Regions from separate parts of the Bradyrhizobium prioriisuperbiae genome, predicted to be linked through region 2. Evidence: riboswitches for the same ligand, from Rfam matches in the RefSeq annotation. Region 2 holds a riboswitch; each other region holds the start of a gene.
The links. Region 2 has a riboswitch for glycine ahead of RS897_RS31255 (ABC transporter substrate-binding protein). Riboswitches for the same ligand answer to the same signal wherever they lie in the genome.
Positions count from the first base shown of each region.

Region 1: it holds a riboswitch for glycine, as region 2 does, so the genes downstream of both, gcvT (glycine cleavage system aminomethyltransferase GcvT) here and RS897_RS31255 (ABC transporter substrate-binding protein) in region 2, are expected to answer to the same signal.
Region 3: it holds a riboswitch for glycine, as region 2 does, so the genes downstream of both, RS897_RS39655 (D-amino acid dehydrogenase) here and RS897_RS31255 (ABC transporter substrate-binding protein) in region 2, are expected to answer to the same signal.

Region 1 covers NZ_CP135921.1:5,535,760-5,546,058, forward strand. Annotated here, with positions in the region: gene RS897_RS26120 (GNAT family N-acetyltransferase) at 1-488, opposite strand, end outside; gene RS897_RS26125 (hypothetical protein) at 595-831, shown strand; gene RS897_RS26130 (hypothetical protein) at 882-1,079, opposite strand; gene recA (recombinase RecA) at 1,495-2,583, shown strand; gene gcvP (aminomethyl-transferring glycine dehydrogenase) at 2,976-5,846, opposite strand; gene gcvH (glycine cleavage system protein GcvH) at 5,867-6,232, opposite strand; gene gcvT (glycine cleavage system aminomethyltransferase GcvT) at 6,251-7,399, opposite strand; glycine riboswitch at 7,546-7,635, opposite strand; gene alaS (alanine--tRNA ligase) at 7,960-10,299, shown strand, end outside.
Region 2 covers NZ_CP135921.1:6,614,516-6,624,814, forward strand. Annotated here, with positions in the region: gene RS897_RS31235 (ABC transporter ATP-binding protein) at 1-29, shown strand, start outside; gene RS897_RS31240 (ABC transporter substrate-binding protein) at 103-1,632, shown strand; partial or broken gene RS897_RS31245 (tripartite tricarboxylate transporter substrate-binding protein) at 1,804-1,970, shown strand; partial or broken gene RS897_RS31250 (tripartite tricarboxylate transporter permease) at 2,008-2,220, shown strand; glycine riboswitch at 2,322-2,427, shown strand; glycine riboswitch at 2,431-2,546, shown strand; gene RS897_RS31255 (ABC transporter substrate-binding protein) at 2,749-4,359, shown strand; gene RS897_RS31260 (GMC family oxidoreductase) at 4,519-6,069, shown strand; gene RS897_RS31265 (M20 family metallopeptidase) at 6,099-7,274, shown strand; gene RS897_RS31270 (transporter substrate-binding domain-containing protein) at 7,302-8,045, opposite strand; gene RS897_RS31275 (lipocalin-like domain-containing protein) at 8,133-9,218, opposite strand; gene RS897_RS31280 (ABC transporter permease) at 9,208-10,299, opposite strand, start outside.
Region 3 covers NZ_CP135921.1:8,548,742-8,559,040, reverse strand. Annotated here, with positions in the region: gene RS897_RS39685 (acyl-CoA synthetase) at 1-599, shown strand, start outside; gene RS897_RS39680 (M20 aminoacylase family protein) at 645-1,811, opposite strand; gene RS897_RS39675 (M81 family metallopeptidase) at 1,840-3,348, opposite strand; gene RS897_RS39670 (ABC transporter ATP-binding protein) at 3,400-5,031, opposite strand; gene RS897_RS39665 (ABC transporter permease) at 5,034-5,924, opposite strand; gene RS897_RS39660 (ABC transporter permease) at 5,924-6,865, opposite strand; gene RS897_RS39655 (D-amino acid dehydrogenase) at 6,959-8,362, opposite strand; glycine riboswitch at 8,425-8,534, opposite strand; glycine riboswitch at 8,536-8,656, opposite strand; gene RS897_RS39650 (ABC transporter substrate-binding protein) at 8,832-10,299, opposite strand, start outside.

The DNA of each region.
Region 1 (10,299 bases), 1.1 Mb from region 2:
CGCCGTATATCGGTCGATCGGGGGAGGCCGAGGCGTTTGACCATCCGCCAGAACGAGACGCCATCCGGCTGGCCGGCCACTGCATGGGCGAATTGCTCCTGAACCGTCCAGTCTTGACGCTCGTAAAACCGGCGCGCGCGATCGTTGCCCGCCACGCAGTGCAGTTTTGCGTGTTCGATGCCTGCGCGCGCCATGCCCTGTTCCGCGCGTGCCAGCAAACACAGTGCGAGCCCGGACCCGCGCCATTGCGATGCGACGAACATCTGGCTGAGCACGTCGTCGTGCCACGCGGCAAAACCGATGATGGCCCGGTCCCGCGCTGTGACCAGCGTGGTCGGCTGCAGCACCGTCATCCGGTCATGAAAGAACGCCACGTCGCGCCGCTCGCATTCTTCCGCCGGCATGAAGCGGGCGTGGGTTTCATGCCAGATGGAATGATAGAGCGCGGCGATCTGCGGCACGTCGGAGGCCAGAGCATGGCGCAGCATCACAAGGCTCCTTTGTCTGGCGGAAACGTCCGCGGCCGGTTATCGTTGCGTGGGCGAGACATGTGCGAACGGACAGTTGCTCAGCCGGAGCATGAGAGGCGCTGCCATGACGATGATCAATCGCAAATTTCACCAGAGCTGGCGTGGGCCGGCTTCGGCCGATCTGGACTCATGGAGTCTTGTCTTCGATGCGGACACCAGGCGCTTGCAGGTGCGCCACGACTGGCAGACGTCCGGGCATAGCGGTTTCGATGAGTGGGAGATCGCCGAATTCCTGCAACAGGCAGGCGAAGCGCAAACAGCGTTGATCGACAGCCTGTTTCCGGTCCCCGTCGACGCCTAACGTCCGGAGCGTTGTTGCAACGTCACTTCCAAAACGTCACTTGAAAAACCTCACTTCAAGGTGTCGGTTTCTTCAGTGCCGCACTTGGTGCAGCGATAGGTGATCGTGTCCTGTCCGACCAGCGCCGGATGAATGCTCTTGATGACCATCCGCCGCGGCGTGTTGCATGTCGGGCAATCGACCACATCGCCCAGGGCATGACAGATTGTGTCGATCCGCCCCTGCGACAGATTCAGGGCTCCAGTCATTGCGACCCTCCCGGGTTGGCGGCCGCTCAAAATCCTTCATGTCACCGAGACACGCGGTTCGTGGGCCGCGCTGAACGCCGTCGAACACCAAATTCAAGCGGTGACAGCTTATTTTGCGCCGTTGCGTTTGATGTTGCTAGTTAATTCGGCGCGGCGGGGCTGGGAGATAGGACTGCGGACAAATGTTGCCGACCTATGGGCCGGCGAGCCAAGCCCCGCTTCCATCGCCCCGAAATCAAACCAGGCCACCAGGGGACAAAACAGCCCAGCACCCGGATTCAAAAAAGAACATATTGCGAACTTAGAACAAATAGTGTACGAATGTTGCATCAGTTCAGCCGAGCGAGTCTCGGAGCTTTCGACCCGAGCCTTTCGTTGTCCCCCCGCCGAATCCCGTCCATAAGGAGCGCGACCAATGTCCCAAGCTGCTTTGCGTATCGTTGAAGGAAGTTCCATGGACAAATCAAAGGCTTTGAGCGCCGCCCTGTCCCAGATCGAACGCCAGTTCGGCAAGGGCTCGGTGATGAAGCTCGGCAAGAACGACAAGTCGATGGAAATCGAGACGATTTCGTCGGGCTCGTTGGGGCTGGACATCGCGCTCGGGGTCGGCGGCCTGCCCAAGGGACGCGTGGTCGAGATCTATGGACCGGAATCCTCGGGCAAGACCACGCTCGCTTTGCATTGCGTCGCCGAGGCCCAGAAGAAGGGCGGCATCTGCGCTTTCATCGATGCCGAGCACGCCCTCGATCCGGTTTATGCCCGCAAGCTCGGGGTCAATGTCGATGAACTGCTGATTTCCCAGCCCGATCATGGCGAACAGGCGCTGGAAATCGCCGACACGCTGGTGCGTTCGGGCGCGATCGATGTACTGATCGTGGACTCGGTCGCAGCCCTGGTGCCGCGCGCCGAACTCGAGGGCGAAATGGGCGATGCGCTGCCCGGCCTGCAGGCGCGCTTGATGAGCCAGGCGCTGCGCAAGTTGACCGCCTCGATCAACAAATCCAACACCATGGTGATCTTCATCAACCAGATCCGCATGAAGATCGGTGTGATGTACGGTTCGCCCGAAACCACCACCGGCGGCAATGCGCTGAAGTTCTATGCTTCGGTGCGCCTCGACATTCGCCGCATCGGCGCGATCAAGGAGCGCGAGGAAGTGGTCGGCAACCAGACCCGCGTCAAGGTGGTGAAGAACAAGCTGGCGCCGCCGTTCAAGCAGGTCGAATTCGACATCATGTACGGCGAGGGCGTGTCGAAGATGGGCGAGATCCTCGATCTCGGCGTCAAGGCCGGCATCGTCGAGAAATCCGGCGCCTGGTTCTCCTATGACAGCCAGCGTCTGGGACAGGGCCGCGAGAACTCTAAGGCGTTCCTGAAAGCCAATCCGGACATGTCGGCGAAGATAGAAGCCGCGATCCGCCAGAGCTCCGGCCTGATCGCCGAGCAGATTCTCGCCGGTACTCCCGAGAGCGATGCCGACGGTGAGGAGCCGGCGGAAGACTAAATCTTCCGGGCGTTCCCAAGACCATTGTTCAGCGCGTTGTCCATGCCCTGAAGCCGCTTCGTGGGGCAACCACGAAGGTGGAATCCGGTTGGCAGGAGATGGGCCACGCTCGGTTGAACCGGGCGTGATGGCTGGGACTTGGGGCTTCCGGACTCTGGAGCTCGAGTTCGCTGTGACTTGAATTCGCTTTGAGTTGAATTCGCTGTGACTTGAGTTTCACCACACGGGCGTTGAGGACATTGAGTTGCCGATGTCGTCAGCGCCCGCTGTGTTTTTGCCGCTCGCGTCCTGACGCTCGCTTTGATGGTCCGTGCGTGGGCGAGCGCCGCGGGAGTGAGCCAACGGGGCGCGCGCTGGCGCGGACCCGTCGGTTCATTCTCGCGTTTTACCGTTCACTCCGCCGCTTGGGCATAGTCCGCCACCGGCGGGCACGAGCACACCAGATTGCGATCGCCATAGACATTGTCGACCCGGCCGACCGGCGCCCAGTATTTATCGGTGCGCGAGGAGCCGGCCGGGAAACAGCCTTCGGTGCGGCTATAAGAACGGTTCCAGTTGTCGTCGGCGATGTCGTGCACCGTGTGCGGCGCATGCCGCAGCGGCGAGGCTTCGATGGTGAAGCGGCCGGCTTCGACCTCGGCGATCTCGCGGCGGATCGCGATCATGGCGTCGCAGAAGCGATCCAGCTCCGCCTTTGATTCGGATTCGGTCGGTTCGATCATCAGCGTGCCCGGCACCGGGAAGCTCATGGTCGGTGCGTGGAAGCCATAGTCGATCAGCCGCTTGGCGATGTCGTCGACGGTGACGCCCGACGTGGTCTTCAGCCCGCGCGGATCGATGATGCACTCATGGGCGACACGACCGCGCGCGTTGCGATACAGCACCGGGAAATGCGAATCGAGCCGCTTGGCGATGTAGTTGGCATTGAGCACCGCGATCTCGGTCGCCCGGGTCAGGCCGTCGCCGCCCATCATCAGGATGTAGAGATACGAAATCACCAGGATCGAGGCCGAGCCATAGGGGGCTGCCGATACCGGGCCGACCGTGGCGCTGCCGCCGTCAACCGCCGGATGACCCGGCAGGAACGGGGCGAGGTGCGCCTTGACGCCGATCGGTCCCATGCCGGGGCCGCCGCCGCCGTGCGGGATGCAGAAGGTCTTGTGCAGGTTGAGGTGGCTGACGTCGGCGCCGTAGTCGCCGGGGCGGGCGAGGCCGACCTGGGCGTTCATGTTGGCACCGTCGAGATAGACTTGGCCGCCATTGGCATGGACGATGTCGCAGATCTCGCGGATGTGCTCCTCGAACACGCCATGGGTCGAGGGATAGGTGATCATGACGGCGGCGAGCTTGTCTTTGTGCAACTCGGCCTTCTTGCGCAGGTCCTCGACATCGACGTCGCCACGGGCGTCGCAGGCGACCACCACCACGTCCATGCCGACCATGCTGGCGGAGGCCGGGTTGGTGCCGTGGGCCGAGGAGGGGATCAAGCAGATGGTGCGATGGCTGTCGCCGCGCGCGGCATGATAGGCGCGGATCGCCAGCAGACCGGCATATTCGCCCTGGGCGCCGGAATTGGGCTGCAGCGAGATTGCGTCATAACCGGTGATGTCGATCAGCCAGCGCTCCAGCTGCTTGAACATCGCATGGTAGCCGGCCGCCTGCTCGCGTGGCGCGAACGGATGCAACGCACCGAATTCCGGCCATGTCACCGGAATCATCTCAGTGGTCGCGTTCAGCTTCATGGTGCATGAGCCCAGCGGGATCATGGCGCGGTCGAGCGCGAGATCGCGGTCGGCGAGCTTGCGCATGTAGCGCAGCAGCTCGGTTTCCGAGCGGTGCGCATGGAACACCGGATGGGTGAGGTAGGCGCTGCTGCGCTTGAGCTCCGCCGGCACCGCGTCGCGCGCCTCTGCCTCGATCTCGGCATAGCTGAGATTGCCGCCGAAGGTGCGCCAGACGCTCTCCACGATCGCAGGCGTGGTGGTCTCGTCCAGCGCGATGCTCACCGTGGTGTCGTCGAGCCGCAGATTGATCTTTTCGTGTGCTGCGTGCGAAATGATCGCCTGCCGCTGGCCGTTGACGGCAACCGTGACGGTGTCGAAATAATTCTCGTGCAAGGGCGTGATGCCGAGCTTCTTCAGGCCCGCGGCCAAAACCGCGGTGCGCCGATGCACGGTGCGCGCGATGTGCGCGAGGCCCTCGGGGCCGTGATAGACCGCGTACATCGAGGCGATCACCGCCAGCAGCACTTGCGCGGTGCAGATGTTCGAGGTCGCCTTCTCGCGACGGATGTGCTGCTCGCGGGTCTGCAGTGCGAGGCGATAGGCCGGCTCGCCGCGGGCATCGATCGACAGCCCGACAATGCGGCCGGGCAGCGAGCGCTTCAGCGTTTCGCGCACCGCCATGTAGGCGGCGTGCGGGCCGCCATAGCCCATGGGGACGCCGAAGCGCTGCGTCGAGCCGATGGCGATGTCGGCGCCGAGATCGCCGGGTGAAGCGAGCAGCGCCAGCGCCAGCGGGTCGGCGGCAACGACGGTAAGCGCGCCTTTCGCCCGCAACGCGGTGATTGTGGGGCGCAGGTCCCGGACCGCGCCATGGCTGCCGGGATATTGCAGCAGCGCGCCGAACACGTCAGTCTTGTCGAGGTCACGCGCGGGATCGCCAGCCACAACCGTCCATCCCAGCGGCTCGGCGCGCTGGCGCAGCACGGCGATGGTCTGCGGATGGGCGTCGTGGTCGACAAAGAAGGTGTTGCTCTTCGCCTGCGCCGCGCGGTGCGCCAGCGCCATGGCTTCCGCCGCCGCTGTGCCCTCGTCAAGCAGCGAGGCGTTGGCGACATCGAGGCCGGTGAGGTCGCAGATCATGGTCTGGTAGTTGAACAGCGCCTCGAGCCGGCCCTGGCTGATCTCGGGCTGGTAGGGCGTGTAGGCGGTGTACCAGGCCGGATTCTCCAGGATGTTGCGCTGGATCACCGCGGGCAGCAGCGTGCCGGAATAGCCCTGGCCGATCAGCGAGGTGACCATGCTGTTCTGGCCCGCGATCTCGCTCATGTGCGCCAGCGCCTCGCTCTCGCTCAGCGCTTTGCCGCAATCGAGCGGCCTCTGCTGACGGATTGAGGCCGGCAGGGTCTCGCTCATCAGCACCTGAAGGCTTTTTGCGCCCACGGTGTCCAGCATCGCCTCGATGTCGCGTGGCGACGGACCAATGTGGCGGCGTGCGAAGGTGGTGGCGGCCTCGTTCGACAGTTTGCGATGCGCGGTCATGATCGTCCTCTCGAAAAGCTTTAAGCCGTGTGCGCCTTGTAGGCGGCCTCATCCATCAGGCCGTCCAGTTCGGACTTGTCTGCGATCTTGATCTTGAAGAACCAGGCGCCTTCGCCCGGATCGGAATTGACCAGGGACGGCTCGGCGGCGAGTGCGTCATTGATCGCAACGATCTCGCCGGTGATCGGCGCATAGACGTCGGAGGCGGCCTTTACCGATTCGACCACCGCGGCAGCGTCGGCCTTCTTCAGCTGTTTGCCGACTTTCGGAAGTTCGACAAACACCACGTCACCCAGCTGGGTTTGCGCGTAGTCGGTGATGCCGACGGTGGCGACGTCGCCGTCGATCTTCAGCCATTCATGGTCTGATGTGAAAAGAGTGGTCATGACAGAACCTCAGCGTTTCTAGCGTTTATAGGTGTTGGTGATGAATGGCATCGGCGCGACCCGCATTGGCAGCCGCTGCCCGCGGACGTCGGCGAACACGGTGGTGCCTTCAGTGGCAAACGCCGCGGGCAGGTAGCCCATGGCCACCGGTGCGATCTTGCTGGGGCCGAAACCGCCGGACGAGACGTAGCCGGCCGCGGCCGGGTCGTCCTGTTCCACGAACAGCTGGGCACCTTCGCGCACCGGCGCGCGTCCGTCAGCGAGCAAGCCGACGCGACGGCGCGGCGCGCCGTGGGCGAGCTGTTTCAGAATAACATCGGCGCCGGGAAATCCGCCGGCGCGTGCCCCACCGGTGCGACGCGCTTTCTGGATCGACCATTCCAGCGCGGCCTCCACCGGCGTGGTCGCCACATCGAGTTCGTGTCCATAGAGACAAAGACCGGCTTCCAGCCGCAGGCTGTCGCGGGCGCCAAGGCCGATCGGCAAAACGTCGTTGTGATCGAGCAGGGCGGTGGCCAGGGCCTCGGCCTTGTCGGCCGGCACCGAGATCTCGAAGCCGTCCTCGCCGGTGTAGCCGGAGCGGGAGACGTAACACGCGATTCCCATCACCTGTTGCGGGCCGGCGTTCATAAAGCGCAAAGCGGCTGTGGCAGGCGACAGCGGCGCCAGCACGTCGGCCGCCTTCGGTCCCTGCAGCGCGATTAGCGCGCGGTCCGGCAGCGATTCGATCTCACACGTGTCGGAGAGATGTGCACGCAGATGCGCCTCGTCGTCGTCCTTGCAGGCGGCGTTGACCACCAGGAACAGATGGTCGCCAAAGTTCGCCACCATCAGGTCGTCGAGGACGCCACCCCGCTCGTTGGTGAACTGGGCGTAACGCTGGCGATGGAGGGCGATGCCGACAATGTCCTGCGGCACCAGGCGCTCCAGCGCGCGGGCCGCATCTTCAAGTTTGCCGGATTTCGGCCGCAGCCGAAGCTGGCCCATGTGGGAGACGTCAAACAGGCCTGCGGCAGCGCGGGTGTGCAGGTGTTCCTTGAGCACGCCGGGCGCGTACTGAACCGGCATGTCATAGCCGGCGAACGGCACCATCTTGCCGCCGCGGGCAAGGTGCAGCGCATAAAGCGGAGTTCGTTTCAGGGGGTGTTCAACGGACGACGAAGACATTAGCGGACTCCGGACGGCGATCGAGGACCATTCCTCAAAAACCCGTCGAAGCCCCATCTGTCGCTGTGCCTGAGAGTATTATCCCGTCGGCGGGCGTCTCTCCGGGCCGCTCACGCGGGGCCGGCTGCGCCTCTTTCCAGATGTCGTCCCATCACGCGGTTCGTTTGCCTGAGAGTTTCCGGGGCGGTTGCTCCTTCGGCGCCGGCACAAGGCCGATCTCTCCCGACGTGATGTACTCAAACTAAGGGCCACAAAACACCGCGCCGGGGGAGCTGTCAACGCAGCCAATCGGCCTATCAACGGTTCTTGTCCGATTTGATTAACCCGTTGGTCCGTTGCACACTTTCTGGACAGTCCGGCGCCCTCCCAGTAAAAGCAGGTCGGGACAAGGGAAACTGCGCGCGTCATAATCGCCGTGGTATTCCACGAGGGCGGTTTGGGCGAGGGCGGACCTTCAGTTTGCGCCAAAACTGGTTCTCAAATCCGCAAACATCGCGCTTTTGGCGTGGATTTCAGGTATCCGGATGCTGAAGAAGCCCGGATGATGCGATTGGACGGACATGAGCGGCGTTAACGAGATCAGATCTGCGTTCCTCAACTATTTTGCGAAAAACGGCCACGAGATCGTGCCGTCCTCGCCTTTGGTTCCGCGCAACGACCCCACCTTGATGTTCACCAATGCGGGCATGGTGCAGTTCAAGAATGTGTTCACGGGGCTTGAAAAGCGCCCCTACCAGCGCGCCACCACCTCGCAGAAATGCGTACGCGCCGGCGGCAAGCATAACGACCTCGACAATGTCGGCTATACCGCGCGCCATCACACCTTCTTCGAGATGCTCGGCAACTTCTCGTTCGGCGATTACTTCAAGGATCGCGCCATCGAGCTCGCCTGGAATCTGATCACCAAGGATTACGGGCTGGCGAAGGATCGCCTGCTGGTCACCGTCTATTCCGAGGACGACGAGGCGTTTGGGCTCTGGAAGAGGATTGCCGGCCTGCCGGAATCGAAGATCATCCGCATCCCGACCTCGGACAATTTCTGGCAGATGGGCGACACCGGTCCGTGCGGCCCGTGTTCGGAAATCTTCTACGATCACGGCGACCACATCCCCGGCGGCCCTCCCGGTTCACCGGATGAGGATGGCGATCGCTTCATCGAGATCTGGAACCTGGTGTTCATGCAGTTCGAGCAGATCACGCCAGGCAATCGCGTCCCGCTGCCGAGGCCGTCCATCGACACCGGCATGGGCCTCGAGCGCGTCGCGGCCGTGCTGCAGGGCAAGCACGACAATTACGACATCGACCTGTTTGTTGCGCTGATCCGCACGATTGCCGATCTCACCGGCGCCGATCCGCAGGGACCGATGAAGGCGTCACTGCGGGTGATTGCCGATCACCTGCGCGCGGCCTCGTTCCTGATTGCCGATGGCGTGCTGCCGTCGAACGAAGGCCGCGGCTATGTGCTGCGCCGGATCATGCGCCGCGCCATGCGCCATGGCCAGCTGCTCGGCGCACGCGAGCCGCTGATGTGGAGGCTGGTGCCGGTGCTGGTGCGCGAGATGGGCGAGGCCTATCCGGAATTGCAGCGCGCGCGTTCGCTGATCGAAGAGACGCTCCGTCTCGAAGAGACGCGCTTCCGCAAGACCCTCGATCGCGGCCTCGCGATCCTCGACGACAAGAGCGTATCGCTGAAGCAGGGCGACATGTTCGACGGCGAGACGGCTTTCACGCTTTACGACACCTACGGCTTCCCGCTCGATTTGACGCAGGATGCGCTTCGCAACCGCGGCATCTCCGTCGATATCGCCTCCTTCACCGATGCGATGGAGAAGCAGAAGGCCAAGGCGCGCGCGTCGTGGTCGGGGTCGGGGGAAGCTGCGACCGAAACCGTGTGGTTCGGTTTGCGCGAGAAGCTCGGCGCCACCGAATTTCTCGGCTATGAGACCGAGAGCGCCGAAGGCGCCGTCACCGCGCTCGTGAAGGATGGCAAGGAAGTCGATCGCCTCAAGGCCGGCGACACCGGCGCCATCGTGCTGAACCAGACGCCGTTCTATGCGGAGTCCGGCGGTCAGCTCGGCGACACCGGCGTGCTGACCGGCGACGGCGTCACCTTCCGCGTCAACGACACGCAGAAGCGCGCCGGCGACCTGTTTGTGCACCTCGGCACTGTCGAGAAGGGCGAACTAAAACAAGGCGCGGCGCTGGCGCTCGACGTCGATCACGGTCGTCGATCCGCGATCCGCGCCAACCACTCGGCGACGCATCTGCTGCACGAGGCGCTGCGTCAGGTGCTCGGCGATCACATTGCGCAGAAGGGCTCGATGGTCGCACCGGACCGCCTGCGTTTCGACTTCGTGCATCAGAAGCCGATCACGGCCGATGAACTCCGCCGCGTCGAGGACATCGCCAATAATGTCGTGCTCGAAAACGATGAAGTCACCACGCGCCTGATGGCGGTGGATGATGCGCGCGAGGCCGGTGCCCGCGCGCTGTTTGGCGAAAAATACGGCGACGAAGTGCGCGTGGTGTCGATGGGCAAACTGTCGCGCGAGAGCGGTGGCAACGCGCTGGGATGGTCGGTGGAATTGTGTGGCGGCACCCATGTGCGGCGCACTGGCGATATTGGTTTGATCTCGGTGACCGGGGAGAGTGCGGTGTCTTCGGGCGTTCGCCGTATCGAAGCGCTGACCGGTAACCAGGCGCGTCACCACGCCAACGAAACCATCGGGCTTGCCAAATCGGCGGCTGCCGAACTGCGCACCACCATCGACGACATGCCGGCGCGGATCGTCGCGCTGATGGAGGAGCGCAAGAAGCTCGAGCGCGAGCTCTCCGACGCCAAGAAGAAGATTGCCATGGGCGGCGGGGGCGCGGCCAATGGTGTAAGCCTTGGCACTGAC
Region 2 (10,299 bases):
AGGGAATGGTAGAGTGCCATTTGGCATGAGGCATTGGCACCGGGCGTGCATCGCACCGGTTCGGATAGCTGTAATTCGGATAGCTGCAAGAAGAGGGACATTATGCGCGTGAACATGAAGCTCGGTGCTGCAATTCTCGCAACGGCTTTGCTCGGCGGCGGCGTGATGCCGGCGGCGGCGCAGAAATCCGCCGACACGCTGCGGGTGGTGATGCGCGACGCATTGCCGAACATCGATCCCTATTACAACAACCTGCGCACCGGCGTGATCATGCACCACATGGGGTGGGATGCACTGATCTATCGCAATCCAGCCACCTTCGCTCTCGAACCGCTGCTCGCGACCGAATGGAAGCAGCCGGATCCGACCACCATCGATTTCACGCTGCGGCCGGGAGTCAAATTCCACGACGGCAGTCCGTTTACCGCCGATGATGTGGTCTACACCATCAACCTGGCATCCGATCCGGCGAGCCGCGTGTCGACGCCGGCCAACTACAACTGGCTCGAGAAGGCGGAGAAGACCGGGGAGCTGTCGGTGCGGGTCAAGCTCAAGCGGCCGAACCCCGCGGCGCTGGAATATTTCGCGTTGGTTCTGCCAATCTATCCCAAGGCCTATCGCGAAAAAGTCGGTCCGGAAGGCTATGCCAAGGCGCCGGTTGGTGCAGGTCCCTACAAAATGGTCAAGGTCGAACCTGGTGCGTCGATCAGCTTCGAGCGGTTCGAGGATTACTGGGCCGGCAGCCCGAAGGGAAAACCGGCGATCTCCAAGGTCAGCGTGCGGTTTGTGCCCGATGCCGCGACCGAGATGACCGAATTGCTGGCCGGTCGCGCCGACTGGATCTGGAACCTGAATCCGGACCAACTCGAGCCGATGAGCCGGATGCCGCACCTGGAGGCCCTGCGTAAAGAGTCGATGCGGATCGGTTATCTCTCGATCGATGCCGCCGGTCGCACCGGTGCGGACAATCCCGTGACCAAGCTCAAGGTGCGCCAGGCAATCTGGTACGCGATCGACCGCAAGGCGATCGCCGACAAGCTGGTCACCGGCGGCAGTCGCGTTCCGCTCGCGCCCTGTGTCCCAACGCAGTTCGGCTGCGATGGCGAGATCGCGGCGCGCTACGATTACGATCCGGCGAAGGCGAAGCAGCTTCTCGCCGAGGCCGGCTATCCCGACGGTTTCGACGTGGAACTTGCCAGCTACGTGCTGCCGCAGTGGGGCTCAGCGGTCCAGAACTACCTGCATGCGGTCGGCATCCGCGCCAAGCTCAACCAGTTGCAGACGGCGGCGCTGATCCAGCGCGCAAAGGCCGGCGAGCTGCGTTTGTATCTCGGAAGCTGGGGCAGCTTCTCGATCAACGATGTCTCGGCCATCCTGCCCAACTTCTTTGACGGCGGCGCCGATGACTATGCGCGCGATCCGGACGTGCAGAAATGGCTGCTCGAGGGTGGATCATCCACAGACCCTGATGTCCGCAAGAAGAACTATTCGAAGGCGATCCAGCGCATCACGGAGCAGGCGTACTGGGCGCCGCTGCACAGCTACGTGACGACCTATGGCATTTCCAAGCAGCTCGATTTTACGCCGTATCCGGATGAATTGCCGCGCTTCTTTCTGGCGAAGTGGAAATAGGCGAGTGTCCCGAATCCGAAGTTCGCATCACTTAACCGCACCTTCGGAGCGAACTTCGGATTCGATAAGGACACTCGCAAATATATGATTCGAGTGTGGTCTTTGGTTCAGAAGTTCGCTCGAGGAGCGCGCGGCGATGGTGGAGCGAACTTCTGAACCACCACACGAGGCAAGGGCGGGGCGGAGACCAACGCTGCGGTGCTCGGTAATCACACCATGTTGCAGGCGGACTCCACCGGCTGGCGGCCGCTGATCGATGCCGGCGAGCTGCGGTTGATGATGTGGACCGCGCGGCGCTCTCCGACTTCCCGGACGTGCCGTCGCTCAAGGAGCTCGGCAGGCGGCGCCTTGATTGCGCTGTTGACACTGGGCATTCCGCCCAACGTGGTGCTGGCGTTCGTGCTCGGGCCGTTGCTGGAGAACAATCTGCGCAAGGCGCTGATCCTGTCGCAGGGCGATCTGCTGACCTTTGTGGAGCGACCGATTTCGGCGGCGTGCCTGGTGCTGGCGCTGATCCTTCTGGTCGGCCCGCTGCTGCCGGCGTTGCGTCGGAAGCGCGAGATGGTCGCTCTGGATGAGGGCGGCTGAGCTGCCGGCTGCGCGGGATCGTTCGCATATCATCTGGGCAGAGCTGGTTGAAATTTAACCTTGCTGGCGTTGTGAGCGCGCCATATCGTCCGACCGTCCAACGCGACGATGCGGGAGAGATCGGAGCGAAAACAACATGTTTTCGTGTTCGGCGCCGACGGAGCAACCGCCCCGGAAACTCTCAGGCACAAGGACCGTGTCGTCAGGACGATCTGGAGAGAGACGCCATATGTGCAATATGGCGTCCACCGAAGGGGATATCCGTTAGTGAGCCATGCATCGCGCAATGGCTCGGGCGGATCAAGCTCTCAGGTACCGTGACAGATGGGGCGCCTTTACCGGTCGATGCCGGAGATGAGGCGACTCTAATGCGCGGGAGCTTCTTCAAGGCCATGCCTATCCCAGCAAGTCTCGTCGCCGGACATCGCGGCGCAACGATTAGCCATGCGCCGCGCCAGCGCGACAGCGGGCAAGCCGTCTCCATTGCGAGATCATCAACATCCGCTCAACGTCAATCCAGGGAAAATGATGTCCGTCACTCAGCAAGGCGAAGATTCACCAATATCGGTCAGGCAGGCGCTGCGCTGGCTGCTGGTCGTGGTCATATTGCTATGGCCGACCTGGTCGCAGGCCAAGACGATCCGAGCGGTTATGCATTCAGACTTGCGGGCGCTCGATCCGATCCTTTCATCGGCCTATATCACGCGCGACCACGGCTACATGGTCTACGACACGCTGGTGGCGATGGACTCCAGCTTCACGATCAAGCCGCAGATGGCCGACTGGAAAGTATCCGACGACAAGCTGACCTACACCTTCACGCTGCGCGACGGATTGAAATGGCATGACGGCACGCCGGTCACCTCGGAGGACTGCGTTGCGTCGTTGAAGCGCTGGGCTGCGGTCGACGGCATGGGCCAGAAGCTGATGGAGTTCACCGCCAGCCTGGAAGCCACCGACGCCAGGACGATCACGCTCAAACTCAAGGAGCCCTACGGCCTGGTGCTGGAGGCGATCGGCAAACCGTCCACGCTGGTCCCCTTCATGATGCCGAAGCGGCTGGCCGATACGCCGCCGAGCAAGGCGATCCCGGAGCAGATCGGCTCAGGTCCATTCAAGTTCATTCAGGCGGAGTTTCAGCCGGGTGTCAGGGCCGTCTATGAAAAGAACAGGGATTATGTGCCGCGCACCGAGCCGCCGAGCTGGGCGTCGGGCGGCAAGGTGGTGAAAGTCGATCGCGTCGAATGGGTCACGATGCCCGACGTGCAGACGGCGGCCAACGCGCTTCAGGTCGGGGATATCGATTTCCTGGAGCGGCCGTCGTTTGATCTGCTGCCGGTGCTGCAGGCCAACAAGGACCTGACATCGCGCCCGCTGAATGGCCTCGGCTTTCAGACCATCGGACGGATGAACTTCCTTCATCCGCCGTTCGACAACGTGAAAATTCGCCGCGCCGCCTTGATGGCGATGAACCAGAAAGACGTGCTCGACGCGCTGATCGGAAACCCGCAACTTTACAAGATCTGTGGCGCCGTGTTCGGCTGCGACACACCGCTGGCAACCGACATCGGATCGGACTCCCTGGTCAAGGGCAACACCATGGCGGAGGCCAGGAAGCTGCTCGTGGAATCAGGCTATGACGGGACACCGGTCGTGATTTTGGCGCCGACCGATGTGGTCACGCTCAAGCCTCAACCCATCGTCGCGGCGCAGGCGCTGCGTCAGGCCGGATTCCAGGTGACTGTCCAGACGGCGGACTGGCAGACGGTGAACACGATCTTCGCAAGCCAGAAGCCGCCGAAGGATGGTGGCTGGAACATGTTCTTCACCAATTGGGGCATCGCCGACATCATGAATCCCATTGTCAGCGCTCCCCTGAACAGCAGGGGCCGCAAGGGCGCCTGGGTAGGTTGGCCGGACGACCCGCAGATGGAGGAATTGCGCGATGCCTTCGCGCGGGCCGGTTCGTCGGACGACCAGAAGATCATCGCAAGCAAGATCCAGGCGCGGACCTTCGAGCAGGTGACCTATATTCCGTTGGGACAATATTTCGCTCCAAGCGTCTGGCACAAGGAGCTGACCGGCGTGCTCGATGGTCCGGCCACACCTGTGTTCTGGAATATGGACAAGCCGGAGTGATCGGACGAGATCTCTCGTTCCAACTACGGATCATTGCCTCTCATAGGCATCTGACGCCTGCACGAACACGTCATTCGCTGACCTAGCGATCTGGACGTAAATCAATCTATGATGGGGACTGCCGTCCGCGCCCGTCGATAGTTCGGAGTGTCTAAAACCATGTATGATGTCATTGTTGTCGGTGGCGGCTCTGCCGGTGCCGCAATCGCCGCGCGGCTGTCCGAAGCGAGAGACCGCCGCGTGCTGTTGCTGGAAGCGGGCCTCGACTGGCGCGCCGCTGAGGCGCCCTGGGAGATCAGCACACCCAATCCGATTCCGATCATCCACCAGCGTGAGTTCCAGGAGAAATGGCAGTGGCCCAATCTCTTGACCCGCCGGATTGCTGGGCAGGAGCCACGCTTCTATTGGCGCGGCAAGGGACTGGGCGGCAGCTCGATGATGAACGGCCAGATCGCCATTCGTGGCGTGGCGGATGCATTCGACGAATGGGCCGCCAATGGCTGCACCGGCTGGTCCGCGCGCGAAATCATGCCGCTGTTCTCGGTGATCGAGGATGATGAGGACTTCGGCGACACCAGGGGACACGGACGCGGGGGTCCGCTGCCGGTCTATCGCGCGCCGCCGGACACCTGGGGGCCCGTCGACCGGGGGCTGCGCGATGCGGCGCTCGCCAGCGGCTATCCCTGGTGCGCGGACCTCAACGGGCCGGACGGCGAGGGTGTGGCCTGTTATCCGATCAACAGCCGCAACGGCCGGCGCATCTCCACCAATGAAGGCTATTTGGAGCCGGCGCGCGGCCGCTCTAATCTGGAAATTCGCGGCCACGCACTCGTCGATCGTGTCTTGATCGAGCAGGGGCGGGCCACCGGCGTGCGGGTTCATATCGCGGGCCAGGGCGTCAGCGAGATCCGCGGGCGCGAGATCGTCCTGTGCGGCGGCGCCATCCACAGTCCGGCGATCCTGATGCGCTCGGGCATCGGTCCGGCGGACGACCTGAAATCTTTAGGCGTCGCCGTGCAACGCGATCTGCCGGTCGGCTGTGACTTCTTCGATCACCCGCTGTTCCGCACCACCATCGAACTGCGCGAGGACCTGCGTGCCACGGATCGCGACACCCGTCATACCAATTGCTGCGTGACCTATTCCTCTGGCCTCGCCGACGGCGGCAAGCGCGACATGATCCTGATCGCGTTCAATCATCGCGGCATCGGAATTCCCGCCGCCATCGGCGCCGGACTGTTCAATGCCTATTCGCGCGGCTCGCTCAAGCTTGCCTCCGCTGATCCGGAGATCGATCCCATCGTTGAGGAGAACATGCTGGCGGATTCCCGTGACATGCTGCGGATGACCGACGTGGTGAGACGGATGGCGGTGCTGACGGCGCAGCCGGCGCTTGCCGGCATTGCGGACTGGATTCGTCTGGCGGATACCGAGCTGACTCTGCCGGAGGCCGCGGCGTTGCCCGATGGCGAACTCGAAGCCGTGTTGCGCCAGGTGACCGGAGACATCCAGCATGCCGCCGGCTCCTGCCGGATGACCGGCTTCGGGGATGAGGACGGCGTGGTCAATCCGGATGGCACCGTCAAGGGCATCGCCGGCCTGCGCGTTGCTGATGCGTCGATCATGCCGTCCGACTGCCGGGCCAATACTCACTTCACCACGGTTGTGATCGGCGAAGCCATCGCACGGATGATGATGCGCGCCGGTTGAAATCAAAAATCTGAGATCCAGGACATTCCATGCCCACCAATGCTGAAACAGAAATCACCGAATGGCTGGCGTCGCAGAAGGACGCCATGGTTACGTTGCTGCGGGAGGTGGTCGATATCGATTCTGGATCCTACGACAAGGCCGGCGTCGACGTCGTGGGGACGCGTTTCGAAAAACACTTCGCCGATCACGGCATCTCGGCGTGGCGAGAACAGCATGACACGTTCGGTGACGCGATCCATGCCCTGGTGGCGAAGCCCGGCAGCAACGAGAAGCCGATCCTGCTGATGGGCCATCGCGACACGGTGTTTCCGAAAGGTGAGGTGGCGCGGAGGCCATTCAGCATCGAGGGCAACCGCGCCCATGGCCCCGGCGTGGCCGACATGAAGGCGGGCCTGGTGATGAACGTGTTCGTTGCCGCTGCATTCCAGCGCTTCGGCAGTGCGCCGTGTCCGATCAAGCTATTGATCACGTCCGACGAGGAGATCGCGTCGCCCTCATCGCGTCCGGTGATCGAGCGCGAGGGCCGCGCCGCGCGCGCGGTCTACAATTCCGAGCCCGGCCGTCCCAGTGGCAATGTCGTGACTGGCCGCAAGGGCGGTGTGTTCATGCGTTTTGAGGTGTTCGGCAAGGCGGCGCATTCCGGCACGAGTTTCTTCGACGGCGTGAGTGCCATCGGTGAAATGGCGCACAAGATCGTGCGGATTCATGCGCTGACCAATGCCGACAAGGGCATTACGCTGAATGTGGGGCTGGTCGCGGGCGGACAGTCCGTCAACACCACCGCGCCCCATGCTGAGGGCCAGATCGACCTGCGTTATGTCGATCCCGCGGACCGGGCCGCGACACTGGCCGCGATCGAGGACATCATCGCGACCCCGACCGTCTCCGGCACGTCGGCGAAACTGCACATCAATGGCGAGTTCCTGCCGCTGGTCCAAAGCGAGGGTTCAAAGCACATTTACGACGGGTATCGGGCCGCAGCGAAGGATGTGGGGCTGCCAAATGTCGCCGGCGAATTTACCGGCGGTTGCGCCGATTCCGGTTTCACCGCGGCGGTCGGCGCGCCGACCATCTGCGCCGTCGGCCCCGTCGGCGGCAATGCGCACACGCCGCAGGAGTATCTCGACCTCGACAGTTTCGTTCCGCGCGCCCAGGCACTCGCCCTGGCGATCCTGCGGACGCGCGTCGAGGCCGCCGGATGATCGCTGCAGGCGCAGCGGGAGTCGGTCCTATTTTGTTCGGATCGGCGAGTCCTTCAGTCCGTTGTTGTCATAGGCGCGGCGCAGCTGGCCGTTGGATGTCGCTTCGGTCATGAATTTTGTGACGAATGCCAGCGCGAGCGGGTGGTTCAGCGGCACCGCGACCGCCGTGGTGGTCTGCTTGAAGGTTTCATCCAGCACCCGCGTGCCCGGAATTTTCTTCGCCATGGCATTGAGCTGATCGCGCGACAGCGCGAAGGCGTCGATGTCGCCGGATTTCAGCAGTCCAAAGATTTCGTCATAGGTCTGATAACCCGTCACCTTGGCGGTCTTCAGATGCGCGATGGCGCCACGCATGGTGGTGGTGTTGTTGACGGCGGCGACCTTGATGCCGGCCTGGTCGAGCTGCTGGAAATTGGCGACCTGTGAGCCCGGCTTCACGATGTAGGTCGCATCGGCCACTTCATAAGTCGGCCCGAATGCCATCTTGGTCGCGCGCTCGGGATCCTGCGGCAGGAACGTGACATCCCATTTTCCGCTCGATGCCGTGTCTGTGATCTGTCCTGAATTCTGATGGGCGACATATTCGAGGGGAATGCCGAGTTGCGTGGCCATCTCCTTGCCGAGATCGACCGGCACGCCCGCGTAACCGTCCCCGGTCTTGGTGGACCAGAACGCGCCGCCGGCCGGGCTGATGGCAATGGCGACCCGCAGCTTGCCCGTAGGCGCGATCTCGTCCCTGAGCGGATCGGCGTAGCCAGAATTCATCGTCATCAACACAACTCCCAGAACAAGACCTGACGTCCGCAACCGCGCAAAGCTCTTCATGATATCCTCCAAACCGGATCTGCGCCCGGTCAGCTACTCATACCCCGTCATTTCGAGATAGCCCACTCCACCGTGGCTGCCGCGGATGGTGATCGGCCCCTCCCAGTAGAAGAAGCGCGTGCCCATCCAACTCTGTGCATTCAGCGGAACCGTGTCGATCCGCAGGTTTTTTGCGGGGATATCGACGTGCCAGGAGGTCGGCAGCTCGCGCCCGGCGACGCGGGTCCGCGCCGTTGACGTCATCGTGATCGATCCACCATCGAGCTCTTGCGTGGTACCGTCGGCGCTAATCCAGTTGCCGGCCAGATGATGCTTGCCGTCCTTCTGGCGCAGGCGATACAGCATCAGCTTGTCTCCGCCATCGAGATGCAGCGAGAACCAGTCCCACCCGGTCTGGTCCGGCGCCAGCGGCTGGCTGCTCCACTCCCGGTCCATCCATGCGTTGCCCGTCACGCGGACCGATTTGTTGTCGATGGTGACGGTGCCCGACGCCTGGAAAAACGGTTGGCTGTAATAATACGAGGCCTGGCCGCGTTCCGATTTGCGGCTGTAGCCGGCGTGTCCCTGCAGGACCAGCGGCCTGTCGGCTTCCAGTCTCAGGTCGTAGCTGAAGTTGTCCGCGGATGCGCTGAGCTGCAGCGGCGCAATGGTCTTCTCGGAGACCCCATCGAGCCCGCGCATGTCCCAGGCATCGATCCAGGCATGAAACGGCTGAGCCTCGATGCCGGCTTGCCCGATGCCGCCACGCGAGAGTCGTTCGCTGAAGCGATGCAGGTCGGCGCGGGTCACCGCCGCGTGTCCCATCCAGAGCTGCTTGTCGGCCCAGCCGCTTGCTTGCGGTCCGGAGAGGATGGCCTGTCGAAACAGTGTCCACTGCACACCATGAGGCGTGCCGGTCGCGTCCATAAGATTGGCGGTGACGTACCACCATTCGATCCGGTAGTCCGGATGCGCGCCATGGTCGGCGGGGAAGGCGAATGTCCGGCCCGGCGTCACGGCACTGAAGCCGTCGGCGTTGCCGTCCATGCCGGCGAAACCTTGTGCGCGAGCGGCCTTGCCGCCGATGGCCAGCAGCAGGGAGCTGGCGATGAGAGAGCGCCGGCTGAGATCAGCGTTCATTGGCGAAAATCTTGATCAATTGCGCCGGCGGCATGCGGCGCAGTTTCAGGATCGGCCAAAGCGTGGCGAGCAGGGCGGCCGACAGCGCCACGGCCAGCAGCATCAGCAGTTGCGACGGAAAGACATGCAGCGGCAGCCGCCAGCCGAAGGCTTTGACATTGACCACGGCCAGAAGGCACCAGGCGACGGCGAGGCCGAGCGGCAGCGACAGCAGTGTGGTGACCAGCGCCAGGGTCATGGTCTTCAGCAGTTCGATCGCGGAGAGGCGTCCCAGCGTCAGGCCGATGGCCCATAGCGGCGCGATCTGCGGCAGGCGCGTCATGCTCAGGATCAGGAGGCTGGTCAGCAACGCCAGGCCGGCGACGCCCAGCGTCAGCGTGTTCAGCGCCGCTGTGACGGCGAAGGTGCGATCGAAGATCCGGTTCGACTCCGCCTTCACGGCGGACTGGTCCGCGATCTGCCGGTCGCCCAACCCGAACTGAGCCTGGATCGCAGCGATAAGGGCGGGAACATGGTCCGGCAGAACGCGCAGTCCAAATCGCGTCTGCGGCGTTTGTGGAAACCGCTCGATCAAGCTGCCGATGGCGACGGCGATCTGCCCCTTGGGATTGCCGTAGTCGGCATAGACGCCTGCGATTGTCAGCGGCCAGACTCCCGAGGGCGTGGGTACGCGCAAAGTATCGCCGACGGCGACTTTCAACCGGCGTGACAGTTGTTCGCTGACAAACGCGTCGCCGCGCTGCAGGCGATCCCATGGATTCGCCGATGTCTCGAGCAGCGGCCAGCGCTCCCGGTAGCTCGGATGATCCGCCAGCCCAAACAGCTCGATCGGCTGGCCGCCCAATTGGGTGTCCGCGCGCGCGCCCGGCAGCACCGCGGTGACGTCGGGACGCCGCAACAGCCACTGCTTGAGTGCCACGGCTTGCGTTTCGTTGGCAGCGCTCAGATAGACTTCGGCGAACAGTCGCCCATCCAGCCAGCTGATGAAGGTGGTCCGGAAACTTCCGACCATGGTGCCGACACCGACATTGACCGCAAGCGCAAGCAGCAGCGCCATCAAAGCGAGTGAGAGCCCTGACAA
Region 3 (10,299 bases), 1.9 Mb from region 2:
AGATCGGGCCGCTCGCGACCGTGCTGCGGCCGGAGGAGCATGACGAGCGTCCGGCCTCCGCAGGCCGTCCCATCATCAATGTGGAGACGCGTATCGTCGACCCGGAGATGCGCGACGTTCCACCGGGGACGCAAGGCGAGATCATCCACCGCTCACCGCAACTGCTGCAGGGCTATTGGGACAAGCCCGACGAGACCACGGAGGCGTTCGAGGGCGGCTGGTTTCATTCTGGCGACGTCGGCTACATGGACGAGGGCGGCTATATCTTCGTTGTCGACCGGGTCAAGGACATCATCAAGACCGGCGGGGTCGTGGTTGCAGGCCGTGAGGTTGAGGAGGTGCTGTTCAAGCATCCCGCGGTGTCGGAAGTCGCCGTTATCGGGCTGCCTGACCCGAAATGGATCGAGGCTGTCACCGCCATCGTGGTGCTGCGGCCGGGCCATGAGCCGGACGAGGCCGGTCTCACGGCGCATGCGCGCGAACATCTGGCGCCGTTCAAGGTGCCGAAGCAGTTCTTCTTCACGCAGAACCTGCCGCGCAACACGGCAGGCAAGCTCTTGAAACGCGAACTGCGGGTTACGTACGCCGACAAATCATGACAGCACACAGCGCCGGCTTTCGCCGGCGCTGGCTTTTGCTTTTGCTTATGCGGACAGCGGCAGGCGCGTCTCGATGATGCGCGAGAACAGGCTGGCGCCGACCGGAAGGATAGCGTCGTCGAGCACGAAACCGGGATTGTGCACCGGCACCGAGCCTTCGTGGCCCAGCCAGAAATAGGCACCGGGCACCGCCTGCAGCATGTCGGCGAAATCCTCGCTGCCCATTTTCGGGCTCGGCGTGGTCGAGACATTCTCGCTGCCGACGATTTCGCGTGCCACTTCGGCCACCGCGTTGGCATGTTCCTCGTGGTTGACCAGTACCGAGAAGATGTCGCGAATGTTGACGTCGATTTCGACCTGGAAAGCCGCGGCGATGCCCGCCGAGATCGTACGCATGCGCTCGCGCACCAGCTTGCGCACGTCGTCGGAGAAGGCACGAACGGTGCCGGCGAGTTTCGCTTCGCCGGGAATGACGTTATAGGCCGAGCCGGCGTGGATCTGGGTGATCGACAGCACTGCGGACTTGAGCGGATCGACGTTGCGGCTGACGATGGTTTGCAGCGCCTGGCCCAGCGCCATCGCGATCACCACCGGGTCCTTCGAGCGCTCCGGCATCGCGCCGTGGCTGCCATAACCCGAGATCGTGATGTCGAAGAAGTCCGCTCCGGCCATGCTTGGCCCCGGAAACACCGTGAGCTGCCGCGGCCCGAGATCGGGGGCGTTGTGCAGGCCATAGACTTCGTCGCAGGGAAAGCGCTGGAACAGCTTGTCTGCGATCATCGCGCGGGCACCACCGAGGCCTTCCTCGGCAGGCTGGAAGATAAACACCGCGGTGCCATCGAAATTGCGGGTTTCCGCCAGGTAGCGTGCGGTGCCCAGCAGGATGGTGGTGTGGCCGTCATGGCCGCAGCCATGAAAGCGGTTCGGAATGGTCGAGCGCCAGGGCAGGTTGGTCTTCTCTTCCATCGGCAACGCATCCATGTCCGCGCGCAGTCCAATGCGGCGGCTGCCGCCACCCTTGCCCTTCAACAGCCCGACGACGCCGGTGCCGCCGACGCCGCGATGCACTTCGATGCCCCATTGCTGCAACTTATCGGCGACGATTCCCGATGTACGGTGCTCTTCGAAGCCGATTTCGGGATGGGCGTGGATGTCGCGACGAATGGCGGTGAGTTCGGAAGCGAAGCTGTCAATGCGATCGAGATTAGGCATGGTTTGTCCGATTCAATTGTTGATCTGATTATTGCGGCTTGAAGGCCGGGCCGTTCGGTTTGATGCGGACGCCGGCGCGCAACCGCGTCCACGGCAATGCCGCGGTATCGGCCGGCATCGCGCCGGGCGCCGCGCAAACGATGATGGTCTCTGCGATCGGCTCGAAATCGGCGCGGAAGTGCACCGAACTCTTGTTGACCAGGATCGACTGCGCGGTTGGCTCGATTCCGACAAAACGGAACATGGCCTGGTCCGCGAGCTGTGCCTTGCGCGATCCGAGCACGATCCGCACGTCGCCGATCCGCAGGCAGGCCGAGGGGCCGAGGTTCATCTGGCTGCCGCCGAAATAGGGGCCGGGGGCAACGAAGCGCCCATCGGACAGGCTCTCGACCACGAAACTCTCCTTGAACGGTGCATCGCCGGGAATACCCGACTTGCCACCGAGCGCAAGCGTCACGGTATTTCCAGCGCCTGCGGCATGCGCCGCGCGCGCGGATTCCGGATCGACGATGACGCCGATGGCGGCTTTTGTGGCGCCGTTCTTCAAAAGCGCGCGCAGCATGCCGGTGGTGTCGGAATCGCCGCCAGCGCCGGGATTGTCCTGGGTGTCCGCGATCACGATCGGTTTGGTCGCGGTCGCAGCCAGCGCCATCGCATGGACGACGCCCTCGTCAGGCGCGAAGATCTTGCCATCGAATGCGTTTTCCTGATCGGCGATCAGCTTGCAGATGATATCGGCGGCCTTGTCGGCATCGTCCTGGGTCTTGCCGTAGGCAACGACGACCGGACCGCAGTCGGGGAAGTCGGCTGCGGGAAATCCGGGTGCGAATGACAGCGTCGGCACGGTCTCGCTTTCGAGTTCGGCAAGGTGCGCATAGATGCTTTTGCACGGCTCGACGCTGGTGCACTGCCAGCTGATCGGAATCAGGAACGGCATTTGCCGGAACGCTTTGGCAAAGCGCCGTTTTGATCCAAGCAGCAGTGCCAGGTGACGGGCCGCGGCCCGCCCGGTGTCGGCCATGTCGATATGCGGATAGGTACGATAAGCGACCAGTGCATCGGCATGCTCGACCATCGCAGGCGTGATGTTGGCGTGCAGATCGAGGCTGACAACCAGCGGAAGGTCCTTGCCGATCACCTTGCGCACGCGTGCCAGCAATTCGCCTTCGCCGTCGTCGAAATGCTCTGTGACCATGGCGCCGTGCAGATCGAGATAGACACCATCAAGCTTGCCTGCAGCGGCGATGCCGTCGACGATGCTGGTGGCGATGCGTTCATACGCGCCCTTGCGGACATGCGCGGAGGGGCTGGCCGCGCACCAGATTGTCGGCACCAGCTCCCAGCCGTTTGTTTCGGCGTCATCGATAAAGCCGGCGAGCCCGACATTGATGTTGCGAATTTTCCGGGTGACGTCCGCGCCGGTCTCCATCGCCGGCCAGCCGCCGCCATGCACAAAGCCGTCGTATTCGGCTTTGGTCGGAGCGAATGTGTTGGTTTCGTGCAGGAAGCCGCCAACGGCGATCCGGAATGCCGACATTAATTTACCTTGCGCTTTTCGCGTCTTCTGACTTGCGTTTGTGGGATGGATCTACTGGACGATCATAGGACGAAAATTCGCGAAGTCCCAGTCTCGTCCGGGTGCGGCTTCCAGTAGCTGCTTGGTGTAGGCCTGCTGCGGATGGGTGAGAATCTCGCCCGCTGGGCCCTGTTCGACGATGCGGCCGTGCTGCATCACCATGACGTCATCGCAGATCTGGGCTGCAACTCGCAGATCATGGGTGATGAACAGCAACGCAATGCCGAGCCGGGCCTGGATATCGTCGAGCAGCTTCAACACCTGCGCCTGCACCGAGACGTCGAGTGCGGAGACCGCCTCATCGGCGACCAGCACGTCCGGATCCATGGCGAGTGCGCGCGCAATGGCGATACGCTGGCGCTGGCCACCGGAGAACTGGTGCGGGTAGCGCGAGATTGCGTCGGTTGGCAGGTCCACGAGCTTCAGCAACTCGCGCGCACGCGCCAGCGCGGTCTGATGCGGCGTTCCGTAATTGACAGGACCCTCCGCGATGGTCTCTCCGACTGTGAGCCGTGGATTGAGCGAGCGATAGGGATCCTGGAAGATCATCTGGATACGCTTGCGGTGCGGCTGTAGCAGGCGGCGCGACAGGAACGAAATCTCGTGCCCGCCAAGCCGGATGCCGCCCGACGTTGGGTCGATCAGGCGTACGATGCAGCGGGCAACGGTCGATTTGCCCGATCCGCTCTCGCCAACGATGCCCAGGGTACGGCCCTTGTGCAGCGTCAGCGTCACATCCTTGGCGGCGGCAACTTCACGCACGCCCCCGAACAGCGACCGCTCGCGATAGACCTTGCTGAGACCGGTGGTGTCGAGCACCACGGGTTCCTGAGTAGCCTCTCGCGCGGCGCGGGGAATCAGGCTTGGCACCGTCGACAACAGGTTGCGGGTGTAATCCTGGGTCGGATTGCGCAGCACGTCCTGCAAGGCGCCTTGTTCAACGAGGCGGCCGTGCCGCATCACTGCGACCTGATCGGCGATCTCGGCCACCACACCCATGTCGTGGGTGATGAACAGCACCGCGGTGCCGTGATCCTTCTGCAGGTCACGGATCAGGGTCAGGATCTGCTTTTGCGTGGTAACGTCGAGCGCTGTGGTCGGCTCGTCGGCGATCAGCAGTTTCGGTTCGAGGATCAGCGCCATCGCGATCATGATGCGCTGGCGCTGACCGCCGGACAGACGGTGCGGATAAGAGGAGAAGATCCGCTCCACATCCGGCAGTCGCACGTGTTCCATCATGGAGAGGATGCGCTGGCGCCGGGCACGCGCATCGAGCGTCGTGTGCGTGCGCAGCACTTCGTCGATCTGGCGGCCCACCGGAACCACCGGATTAAGCGCCGTCATCGGTTCCTGGAAGATCATTGCCATGGTGGTGGCGCGCAGCTGCCGCAGGCGGCGATCGCTGGCGGAACGGATCGCCTCGCCAACCAGTGTGATGCTGCCGCCAGCGACTGCCAGTGACTTTTTCGGCAGCAGCCCCATGGTTGCGAGCGATGTGACCGATTTGCCGGACCCGCTTTCGCCGACCACGCACAGGGTCTTGCCGGCATGCGCCTGCAGGGAAATGCCGTCGATGATTCGCTCGCCGCCCCGTCGTGCTCGCAGCTCGACGACCAGATCCTTGATATCGAGAACAGGTGCCATGCTCATTTGCCGCCCTCCCGCTGTTTCATGCGCGGATCGAGCGCGTCACGTGTGGCATCGCCAATCAGGTTGATCGACAGAATTGCGATCGAGAGCAACAGGCCCGGCCAGAAGATCAGCGATGGCTTGATCTGAAAGAACGCGCGGCCCTCGGCCATGATGTTGCCCCAGGTCGGCGTTTCCGGGCTGATACCGGCGCCGAGGAACGACAGGATCGCCTCGGTCAGGATGGCGGAGGCGCAGATGTATGTGCCCTGGACGATCAGCGGCGCGATGGTATTGGGCATCAGGTGCCGCCATAGAATTTTCGGCAGGCTCGACCCCATGGCAAAGGCGGCCTCGACATAAGGTTCTTCGCGCGCGGACAACACCACCGAACGCACCAGCCGCACCACGCGTGGGATCTCCGGAATGACGATAGCGACCAGAACCGTCTTGAGGCTGGCGCCGGAGAGCGAGATCACGGCGATGGCGAGCAGGATGCTGGGGATCGCCATCAGGCCATCCATGATGCGCATGACGACCGCATCGATCCATTTGAAGAAGCCCGACACCAGTCCGATCGACAGCCCAATCGCGATGCTGATCACGGCGGCACCGATTCCGATCAGCAGTGAGATCCGGCCGCCGTAAAGGATGCGCGACAGCAGATCGCGGCCATAGGCATCCGTGCCGAGCGGAAATTCCGCGCTGGCCGGCTTCAGTCGCAGCGATGGCATCAATTGCAGTGGATCGTGCGGGGCCAGCCAGGTTGCGAAAATCGCCGATGCGACGACAAGCGTCAGGCACACCGTGGCGGTGGTGACGATCGGGCCGGAGGCGAGGAATTTCAGCCGTGAGCCGCCGGGCATCGTCAGCGGAACAGGGGAGTCCATGACAGGTTCGATGGCCATCAGTAACGAATCCGCGGATCGAGGAATGTGTAGGCGACGTCGATCAGGAGATTGATCGCCACGTAAAGTCCACTGGTCAGAAGAATGACGCCCTGGATCACAGGATAGTCGCGCGCGAGCACCGCATCGACGGTCAGGCGTCCGATGCCGGGCAGGTTGAACACGCTTTCGGTGACCACCACGCCTGAAATCAACAGGCCGAAGCCGGTACCGATCACGGTGATGACGGGCACTGCCGCATTGCGCAACGCGTGCTTCATCAGCACGCCGCCTTCCGCAATGCCCTTGGCGCGGGCGGTGCGGACGTAATCTTCACCCAGCACGTCGAGCATCGACGCGCGGGTCATGCGGGCAATGAGCGCGATGTAGATGAACGACAGCGCCAGCGTCGGCAGCAGCGCGCGTTCGAAGAACGGGCCGAAGCCGCGTGTGATGCTGCGGAAGCCCTGCACCGGCAACCAGCGCATGTCGATCGCGAACACCTGCACCAGGACGTAACCGACCACGAACACCGGCACTGAAAATCCCAGTACCGACAGCCCCATCACGAAGCGATCGATCCAGGTCCCATGCTTCCACGCGGCGATCACGCCGAGTGGCACTGCGATAAGGATCGCCAGGATCATGGTGGTCAGGGCGATGCTGATGGTCGGCTCGAGCCGCTGGCCGATCATGCTCAGCACGGGGACGTTCGAAATCAGCGAGACGCCGAGATCGCCGTGCAGGATCTTGCCGACCCAGGTGACGAACTGTGTCGTCAGCGGTTCGTTGAGGCCCAGAGAAGTGCGGATGCGTTCCAGTTGTTCCGGCGTTGCCATGTCGCCGGCGATGATCGCCGCGGGGTCGCCGGGCGTGAGGCGCAGCAGCAGGAATACGAACAGCGCGACCACCCCCATGACGGGAATAGCGGCTAACAGGCGTCGAATGAGATAGCCGAGCATTGGCGTCTATCTCCGGCTACACAGGGTTGTGAAGCCGAGGCCGTGTCGCAACGAACTCATGGTCCCCCCACGATGTGTGTCATGCGTATCTCGTCATTTTTGGTTGGAAAACTGGCCAGAGAGGCCATGATTTCGGGGCAAATAGTGTGCTAACGGCGGCGTTCTATCAAGGGGTGATAAAGCCTGTTTGAAGCCTGCGGAGGACGCTCCCACGTCGTCATGCTCAAGACTGAGGGATGGCGAAGTGGGTGGGACGTTGGATCCGCGCCAGCCCTCGATGACATGGGCGATGATCTGAGCCGTTGCGGCCGAGAGGGTCCAGCCCAGATGTCCGTGGCCGGTATTGTAGAACACGCCGGGTGTCCGTCCGGGGCGCACCACCGGCATCATGCTCGGCATCATGGGGCGGAGCCCTGCCCAGGGTATGACTTTCGAGGTGTCGATATCGGGAAAGTTATGGCGCACCCAGTCCACCAGCGGTCGAACGCGGTCGTCACGAATGTCACGATTGAAGCCGTTGAATTCGGCGGTGCCGGCCACCCGGAAGCGATCGGTGCCCAGCCGGCTGGTGACGATTTTCGCGGCCTCGTCGAGCAGGCTGACCCGGGGGGCGGCGTGTCGGCTCTGCGATGCATCGAGCTGCACCGTGATCGAGTAGCCCTTTACCGGATAGACATTCACCCGATCGCCGAGCATGGCTGCGAAATCGCGGCTTGCAACACCGGCGCAGATGACGAGGCCGTCTGCTTGCAGCTCGCCCCGGGACGGTGCCGACCCCTCGTCTGCCATGTCGTTCCAGCCGATGCTGAAACCGGAGCCGGCACGGGCGATGGTGTCGATATCGGCTTCGTGAATGAACGTCGCGCCGCGGCGGATGCAGGCTTCGGCAAGGCCACGGGTGAATTTATGAATATCGCCGGTCGCGTCCGACGGTGTGAAGAAGCCGCCGTAATAGGTTTTCTGCAGTGTCGGCTCGATGCTGCGGATTTCGTCCGGTGTCACCGGGCGGCGATCGAGTCCACCTTGTTGCAGCAGCGTATTGACGCGCAGGCCGGCGTCGAAGCCTGTCTTGTCGTGATAGATGTGGAGAATGCCGCGGCGCTCGAGATCGAACGCGATGTTCTCGCGTTCGGCGATGGCGAACAGATGTCGGCGCGCTTCGATCGCGAGTTGCGTGGTTGCGATGGTGTTCTTGCGGTAGTTGCCGATGTTCCCGATGAATTCGCTCATCCAGGAATATTTGTGCCAGCTCGGCTTCGGATTCATCAGAAGCGGGGCATCGCTTGTGAGCATCCAGCGCAGGCCCTTGAGGATGGTCGAAGTGCTGTTCCAGACCTCGGCATTGCTGGCGGACAACTGGCCGCCATTGGCGAACGATGTTTCCATCGCTGCGTAACGATGCCTGTCGAGGACAGTGACCGTATAGCCGCGTTCAAGCAGGGCGTAAGCAGTCGTTACGCCGGTGATCCCGGCGCCGACGATGGCGATGTGAGGCATGTGTCTCGAAGCTCCCGTGCGTTAGAGTCGCCCCCACACCGGCAAAAACCGGTCGAGGCGCCCCATCTGTCACGGTACCTGAGAGCTTGATCCGCACGAGCGAAGGGCTCGTTGACGGATTATCCCCTTCGGTGGACGACCCATTGTGAACAGGCCGTCTCTCTCCAGATTGTCCTGACGTTACGGTCCTTGTGCCTGAGAGTTTCCGGGGCGGTTGCTCCGTCGGCGTCGAAACAAAAACATTGTGCTTTAAAAACACTCGGCTCTCGTTTCGATCTCTCCCGCATCGTCATTTGGACATGCAATCCATAGGATAAGCCTCAAAACTGGGCAAGGCTAAATTTCCATCCCACATTGCCGTTCGTTTGTGCAGTGCGGTGATCGCAAGAAAAAGCGCCGGCATGATCTGAAAAGAAAACGGGACGAGATCGCTCTCGCCCCGTGTCGTTCATCGGGCTGTTGCGGCCGCTTAGTCGGCCTTGTCGACATTCCAGAACACCGGCGTTGCCGCGCCGTCGAGCACGCCGGTCAATTCCTTCCGCCAGACACTCGGAACCCTGTATTCCCCGAGCGGGATGTAGGTGACCTGTTCGTAGTTTCGCTGCTGAATGTCCGTTGCGATTTTCTTGCGTTCATCGGGAGATTCGGCACGCACGAAGGCATCGCGCAGAGCTTCCATCTTGGGATCGTCCGGCCAGCCGAACCAGCCGCCGCTTTTGCCTTTGCCGTTCAGAGTGACATGCACGACGGGATTGAGAATGTCGGCACCAACCCAGTTGGTGAAGAACATGTTCCAGCCGCCTTCCTTCGGCGGCTTCTGGCTGGCGCGCAGTGTCACCACCGTCTGCCAGTCCATCGCGAGCACGTTGACCTGAAAGCCTGCCGCGCGCAGCAACTGCGCGGAGACGATCGGCTGTGCCTTCAGCGTGACCACGTCGCCCGGCGCCATGATCACCACCGGCGTGCCGTCGTAGCCGGATTCGGCGAGCAGCTTTTTCGCTTCCGCCATGCCGTCGCCCTTGACCAGGGATTCCGATCCGACATCGGTCGCATACGGCGTGTCGCAGCCAAAGATGGCTCCGCAGACCTTGTAGTATTTCGGGTTGCCGACCAGCGCGTCGAGCACGTTTTTCTGGTTGAGCGCGAGGAGGGCGGCGCGACGCACCTTGACATTGTCGAATGGAGGATAGAGGAAATTCATCCGTCCCAGCGTCTGATAACCGAGAATATTGAGAACGCGCGATTCCAGCTCCTTGTTGGCTTCCAGCACCGGCAGCAGGTCGAACAGCGGCGTTTCGATGAAGTCGATGTCTCCGGACTGGATTGCATTCATCGCGGTCTGCGGGTCGGGCATCGTGATCCATTCGACGCGGTCGACCTTCACCACCTTGCCGCCCGAGGTCCAGCTCGGCGGCTCGGAGCGCGGCACGTAATCCTTGTTCTTCACATAGACCGCCCTGACTCCAGGCTGGAAATCCGCCTGTTCGAACTTGAACGGCCCGGAGCCGATCTGTTCCGGGATAGCTTTGTCCGGCGGGGTCTCGGCGATGCGTTTCGGCATCATGAAGGGCACCACCGACGACGGCTTGCCGATCGATTCCAGCACCAGGCCGTAGGGCTCCTTCAGTTTCAGCGTGATGGTTTTCGCGTCGGTGGCCTCGAGGCTCGCGGTGAACTCCATCAGCTTCTGGCCCATGCCGTCACGGGCACCCCAGCGCCTCAACGAGGCTACGCAATCTTCCGCCGTCACGGGCTTGCCGTCATGCCATTTCAGGCCGTCGCGCAGTGTGAAGGTGTAGGTCAGCCGGTCCTCGGATACCTTCCAGTCCGCCATCTGCGGCTGAACCTTGAAGTTGGAGTCCATCGCCAGCAGGGTGTCGTAGACCATGTAGCCATGGTCGCGGGTGATATAGGCGGTGGTGATGATCGGATCGATC